2 regions of the Stenotrophomonas sp. YJH_SMC_123 genome follow, and region 1 is predicted to be linked to the other one. Evidence: riboswitches for the same ligand, from Rfam matches in the RefSeq annotation. Region 1 holds a riboswitch; the other holds the start of a gene.
What was found. Region 1 has a riboswitch for glycine ahead of AC5P5W_RS08575 (trimeric intracellular cation channel family protein). Riboswitches for the same ligand answer to the same signal wherever they lie in the genome.
Positions count from the first base shown of each region.

Region 2: another riboswitch for glycine. It lies ahead of gcvP (aminomethyl-transferring glycine dehydrogenase); the one in region 1 lies ahead of AC5P5W_RS08575 (trimeric intracellular cation channel family protein).

Region 1 covers NZ_JCAFRM010000003.1:99,844-103,243, forward strand. The annotation lists gene imm9 (Imm9 family immunity protein) at 1-76, opposite strand, end outside; gene AC5P5W_RS08560 (hypothetical protein) at 328-783, opposite strand; gene AC5P5W_RS08565 (nuclear transport factor 2 family protein) at 787-1,218, opposite strand; gene AC5P5W_RS08570 (GIY-YIG nuclease family protein) at 1,363-1,638, opposite strand; glycine riboswitch at 1,679-1,768, shown strand; glycine riboswitch at 1,782-1,887, shown strand; gene AC5P5W_RS08575 (trimeric intracellular cation channel family protein) at 1,970-2,587, shown strand; gene AC5P5W_RS08580 (3-deoxy-7-phosphoheptulonate synthase) at 2,850-3,400, opposite strand, start outside.
Region 2 covers NZ_JCAFRM010000002.1:98,231-101,630, forward strand. The annotation lists gene gcvP (aminomethyl-transferring glycine dehydrogenase) at 1-1,686, opposite strand, end outside; glycine riboswitch at 1,749-1,851, opposite strand; gene AC5P5W_RS05320 (multidrug effflux MFS transporter) at 2,150-3,376, shown strand.

The DNA of each region.
Region 1 (3,400 bases):
TGATTTCAAAGATATCGAGCGTTCTGCTGACACCAGGAGATTCGCTCGACACAATGCATCTGATCTGCTTTTCCATGAGCGTGCTGTCTGTCTGATGGCATCAGCCTTCCGCAATGCAACTTTCGTGGCAACTATCCCACCCACTGTGCCTGGCCACAGACCGGGATGAAATCAAGCCGGGCGTCTGGGATAAGGTGGTTTTTCGCAGTCGCGACTTCCAGACAAGTTGCTCGGCGGGAAACGAGAGGTTTCGTGCTACGAATTTACTTTAGTGCCGTATACGACACTGCGTAGCGGAGAGTAGGACCATTCACAAACCGCGTGGCTCTACTTCTTCATCGGGCCACCGGGCACTCGCCGTTTCGACCCGGTCCGGCAGAAGTCCTCCTTCCTCGCGGTGTCCGCAATCTGCGCGGTACTCCAATGCCGGGTGATCCAGATCGCCAACGCGGTGCTGCTGAGATGCCAGCGCAGCATGCCGCGCCGAGGTTGCCGCCACAGGTGGCGCCGGGCAATCCAGAAGGCCTCCCGCTCCACTTCAGGCACCTTGTTCTTCATCCCGTCCTTGTCGAAGAACTGGGCGGTGAAGCGCCAGGGGTTCATCGGCTGGTATCCCGCCCGTGGCTCACCGCTGCACGCAGCCACGCCACTGGGCGCGCGGTCGGCCGGCTTCGGCCGACCGTCCACCAATGCCAGCCCGAGCAGATACAGCAGGCCAGGCAGCAGCGCGATGCCGGCGACCAGCACGATGACGGAGATCCATGCGTTGCCGGCGGCACGCATCGCTCAGTGCGCCTTCGGTTTCGGGTACCACAGTGCGTTGACGATGACCCAGCGCTGGTCGAAACGCCCCATGTGGAAGTAGTCGACGAACCACGGGGTTTCCAGCCGCACCGAGGCCGCGTTGCCGGTCACGTCCAGCACCGTGCAGCGGCGATCCCATTGATCCTTCGGGGTCTTCAGCGCGCCCTGTTTCGTCAGCGAGACCAGCTCTTCCTTCGACATCCGGCGCAGGCCCAGGCGCTCGTCGGGTGTATCGCCGAGGACCGCGCGCTTGGCCAGGTCCGGGTGCAGCGAACGGGCGACGCGCTGCGGATCGGCCTCCAGCTGGCCATCGACGTAGTCGTGGCAGGTGGCTTCGACGGCCGCGATCGTGGCGGGGTCGGCGGCAGGGCTCGTTGCTGCGGAGAGAGCGAACAGCAGGGCGATCGTGGACATCCGGGTCTCCAGCTCTGGGCGCGGGGCGATCATCGCATGGACCGAATGGCCCATCCACGCATGACGTGGATCTACTGTAGAGCCGAGCCCATGCTCGGCTCCCGCATCGGGCAGACGGAACAACAGCCGAGCGTGGGCTCGGCTCTACAGAAGCGCAGGATCCGTTGCCTGCAGCCAGGCCAGCTTGCGTTCGCGGGGCTGCTGCTTGAGTTGCCACTCGGCCCGCGAGGCCGCGGCCCGGTCCGGGTACTCGCGCACGGCCAGCACGCGCAGCGGCGGCCGGGCCCGGGTGTAGCGCGCGCCCTTGCCGGCCTGATGGGCGGCGAAACGCGCCTCCACATCGGTGCTGATGCCGGCGTAATAGCTGCCATCGCGGCATTCGAGCAGGTACAGGAACCACGGGCGGAGGGATGGGGCCATGCCTGGATTATGCCGTGCTGCACTGCAGCGGATATACTGGCGACCGAATGCAGGAGAGAGGCGCCGCGCTGGCGCCCGCCGAAGGCGCAGGCTCCCATGATCGCTCAGGCCGGTGGGCTGGAATCCCACCAACCATGCATTCGACTCGCCGAGCTGGAGAGAGGTCACCGGGCATGCCCGGGACGATCCGCCGAAGGGGCACGCGGCCCATGCCGCTGAACTCTCAGGCAAAAGGACAGCGGGAGCGGCACCGGTCATCGTCATCCCGTCATTGCGCAGGCAGTGGCGGTGGTCGCGCATGGCCGGCCCCACCGCGCCCGGAGCCTGTCCCATGCTGCTGTCCATCATCTACCTGATCGCCATTTCCGCCGAAGCCATGACCGGCGCACTGTCCGCCGGCCGCCGCCGCATGGACCTGTTCGGCGTGGTCATGATCGCCTGCGTCACCGCCCTCGGTGGCGGCTCGCTGCGCGACATCCTGCTCGGCCACTACCCGCTGGGCTGGGTGAAGCATCCCGAGTACCTGGGCTTCACCGTATGCGCGGCGCTGATCGCCACCTGGGTGGCGCGCTGGATGCACCACTTCCGCCGCACCTTCCTGGTGCTCGATGGCCTGGGCCTGATCGCCTTCACCCTGATCGGCTGCTCGATCGCGCGCGAAGCCGGCCATGCAATGCCGATCGTGCTGATCGCCGGCATGCTGACCGGCGCGTTCGGCGGGGTGCTGCGCGACATCCTCTGCAACGAGGTGCCACTCATCTTCCAGAAGGAGCTGTACGCGATCATCGCGCTGCTGACCGGCGCGGCCTATCTGCTGCTGCTGCACTGGGGCGTGGCCGATGCCACCGCGATCCTGTGCTGCCTCGGCGGCGGCTTCGCGTTGCGCCTGCTGGCGATCCACTACCGCTGGGAAATGCCGAAGTTCGTGTACCACGACGAAGTGCATTGAGCCTCTTCGTAAAGTCGAGCCATGCTCGACTGCTCTTTGCAGGAAACCAACGCGCTTCGCGCGCAGGTCGGGCATGGCTCGACGCTACAGGAAGCGGTATCACCACCCCGGCGATGTACCTGGCGCTGTCGCTCATGCGCAGCGCCAGGCGCATCGCCGGTGCAGATGGGCCGGCCTCCAACTCCGACCGGCCCTGATCGCGGCCGCACCCCCGCAGGCGCTGGCCGCCATCCACACACGTGCCGCACTCAGGCGGCTTCCATCAGGCTGCTTCGGACACCTTCACGTCGCGACGGGCGCGCACGGCCGCAGCCAGACGCTCCAGCACCGTCACGGTGGTGTCCCAGTCGATGCAGCCATCGGTGATGCTCTGCCCGTAGACCAGCGGCTGGCCTTCCACCAGTTCCTGGCGGCCACCGACCAGATGGCTCTCGATCATCACGCCAACGATGCGCTGTTCGCCGTCTTCCAGCTGAACAGCGATGTCCTCGATCACCTTCGGCTGGTTCTCGGGGTTTTTCAGGCTGTTGGCGTGGCTGGCGTCGATCATCAGGCGCGTCGGCAGCTTGGCCTTGGCCAGCACCTGGCAGGCGTCGGCGACGCTGCCGGCGTCGTAGTTCGGCTGCTTGCCGCCACGCAGGATCACATGGCAATCCGGATTGCCGGTGGTCGACACGATGGCGGTGCCGCCCTGCTTGGTGACCGACAGGAAGTGATGCGGATTGGACGCCGCACCCACCGCGTCAGCGGCGATCTTGACGTTGCCATCGGTGCCGTTCTTGAAGCCGACCGGGCACGACAGCCCCGAGGCCA
Region 2 (3,400 bases), on a different contig from region 1:
CTGCAGGCTGACCGCGTCATAGCCGGTGCATTCCACCAGCATCGCTTCCAGCGTGTCGATGAGTTCCTTGTAGCCCAGCGCCTGGTCGGCCGGCACCAGCGGGTGGATCTGCGAGAACTCCGGCCAGGTCACCGGGATCATCTCGGCGGTGGCGTTGAGCTTCATGGTGCACGAGCCCAGCGGGATCATCGTGCGGTCCATCGCCAGGTCCTTGTCGGCCAGCGAGCGCAGGTAGCGCAGCAGTTCGTGCTCGCTGTGGTGGGTGTTGAACACCGGATGGGTCAGGAATGCGGACTGGCGCAGCAGGCCGGCCGGCAGCGCATCGGCGGTGCTGGCATCCAGCGCGTCGACGTCGGCCTGCGCACCGAACACGGCGGCCAGTGCGACCACGTCGGCGCGGGTGGCGGTCTCGTCCAGGCTGATGCCGACCGAGTCGCTGTCGATCGCACGCAGGTTGTAACCGGCGGCGCGGGCCTTGGCGTGAATCTCATCGGCGTGCACGCCGGTGACATGCAGGGTGTCGAAGAAGTCGCCACCGACCTGCACGCCGGCCTCGCGCAGCGCGGCGGCCAGGATCGAGGCCAGGCGGTGGGTGCGCCGGGCGATGCGGGTCAGGCCTTCCGGGCCGTGGTACACGGCATACATCGAGGCCATCACCGCCAGCAGCACCTGTGCGGTACAGATGTTGGAGGTGGCCTTCTCGCGGCGGATGTGCTGCTCGCGGGTCTGCAGGGTCAGGCGGTAGGCCGGGTTGCCCTGGGCATCGACCGAGACGCCGATCAGGCGGCCCGGCATCGAGCGCTTGTAGGCGTCGCGGCAGGCCATGAATGCGGCGTGCGGCCCGCCGAAGCCGAACGGCACGCCGAAACGCTGGCTGTTGCCGACCACGATGTCCGCACCCCATTCGCCCGGGGCGGCCAGCAGGGTCAGCGCCAGCAGGTCGGTGGCCACGGCCACCAGGCCGCCGCGCGCGTGCACGGCCTCGACCAGCGCCTTGTAGTCGCCGATCTGGCCGAAGGTGTCCGGGTACTGCAGCAGCAGGCCGAAGGCTTCTGCTTCCAGTGCCTCGGCCGGGGTGCCGACGCGCAGCACGATGCCCATGGGCTCGGCGCGGGTACGCAGCAGTTCCAGGGTCTGCGGGTGCACGGCGTCGTGCACGAAGAAGGTGTCCGACTTCGACTTGGCCGAACGCTTGGCCAGGGTCATCGCTTCAGCTGCGGCGGTGGCTTCGTCCAGCAGCGAGGCGTTGGCGATTTCCATGCCGGTGAGGTCGGCGCACAGGGTCTGGAAGTTGATCAGCGCTTCCATGCGGCCCTGCGAGATCTCGGCCTGGTACGGGGTGTAGGCGGTGTACCAGGCCGGGTTTTCCAGGATGTTGCGCAGGATCACGTTCGGCGTGTGGGTACCGTAGTAGCCCTGGCCGATGAAGCTGCGCAGCACGGTGTTCTTGTCGGCGATCGCACGGATCTTCGCCAGTGCCTGCACTTCGGTCATCGATTCCGGCAGTGCCAGCGGCGCCGGCGACTTGATCTTGGCCGGTACGATGGCATCGGTCATCGCATCCAGCGACGCGTGGCCGACGACGTCGAGCATCTGCGCGATCTCGGCATCGTTGGGGCCGATGTGGCGCTCGACGAACGCATTGTGGTGCTCGAGCTCACGCAGGGAAGGGGTGTTCTGGGACATGGCGAAGGATCCGTCAGGAAAGGGCACACGCACGGGCACAAGCCGCCGGTCGGCGGTCTGCGGGGCGCCCCTCTGTCCTTTTGCCTGAGAGTTTGGAAGCGCGGAAAACCGCGGCTTCGTGCCCCTTCGGCGCCGGATCGAACCGGTCTCTCCAGAGTTGTGTTACGGGTGGTATCGGGCCTGAGCGATTACGGGCGTTGCGCCTTCGGCAGCGGTGTTCCGCTTCTCCCACCGTGTTGCCCGCCGATTATAGCCCGTTGCGGGCGCGCCAGCCGCCTGCGGGCCCGGCCGCGGCGCCTGAATGGCCGATGGCCCGCCCGTGCGTTTTGTGCACTGCTGCATGGCATCAGGCGCAATCCCCACCTATGATGGGCGGATACCCGAATTCATCTGGCGCCGTCCCTGCTGCAGGGGACTGGCGCCGCCGTGCGTGCCGCGCATGGCCCTGCCGGACGCCTTCTCCATGACCGCCGCTGTTGCTCCTTCCACCCGCCGCATGGCCCTGCTGCTCGCCGGCCTGGCCATGTTCGGTCCGTTCTCGATCGACACCATCTTCCCCGCGTTCCCGCAGCTGGCCCAGCGCCTGGCGGTGGACGAGGTGGCGGTGCAGCAGACCATCAGCGTGTACCTGCTGTTCTACGGCCTGATGAGCCTGGCACACGGCCCGCTGTCCGATGCCTGGGGCCGCAAGCGGGTGATCCTCGGCGGCCTGGTGGTGTTCGTCGGCGCCTCGGTCGGCTGTGCGCTGTCCACCGATCTGACCACGCTGCTGGGGTTCCGCGCCCTGCAGGGCCTGTCCGCAGGCGTCGGCATGATCGTCGGCCGCGCGGTGATCCGCGACCTGTACCACGGTCACGACGCGCAGCGGCTGATGAGCCAGGTGTCGATGCTGTTCGGCATCGCCCCGGCGATCGCGCCGATCATCGGTGGCTGGATCCTGCTCAGCGGTGCTGGCTGGCCGCTGATCTTCTGGTTCCTGGTGGTGTTCGCACTGGTTCTGCTGGCGGCCACCGCCCGCTACCTGCCGGAGACCCATCCGCTCGAAGCGCGCGTTCCGTTGTCGCCGCGGGTGCTGATGCGTGATTACGTGCGCATCGGTTTCAATCCGCGCTTCCTGCGCCTGGCGCTGGCCGGCAGCATCGGTTTCGGTGGCATCTTCCTGTACATCTCCTCGGCACCGGTGTTCGTGATGCAGCACCTGCACCTGGGCGAGGGTGGTTTCGCCTGGCTGTTCATCCCCACCATCGGCGGCATGACCACCGGCTCGTTCCTGTCCGGGCGCATGGCCGGGCACACCACGCCCACCCGCCAGGTATCCATTGGTTTCGGCCTGTGCGCGCTGTCGGTGCTGCTGAACGTCGGCTACGTCGCGCTGGCGCCGCAGTTCGTGCTGCCGTGGGCGGTGCTGCCGATCTTCCTGGGTGGCATGGGCATGGCGCTGATCTTCCCGATCCTGGCGCTGGCGGTGCTGGACATGTACCCGCACCAGCGCGGCCTGGCCTCGTCGCTGCAGGCCTTCGTGCAGCTGATGATCAGCACCGTGGTGGCCGGCGTGGTGTCGCCGCTGCTCAGCGCCAGCCCGCTGCACCTGGCGTTGGGCCAGGCTGGGTTCTTCGGCGCCGGCTTCGTGTTCTGGTACTGGGAACACCGGCGCGAACGCGCGGCGCAGGCAGCCTGCACGGGTCACTGAGCAGCGCGCAGGGGTAGGGCGGGC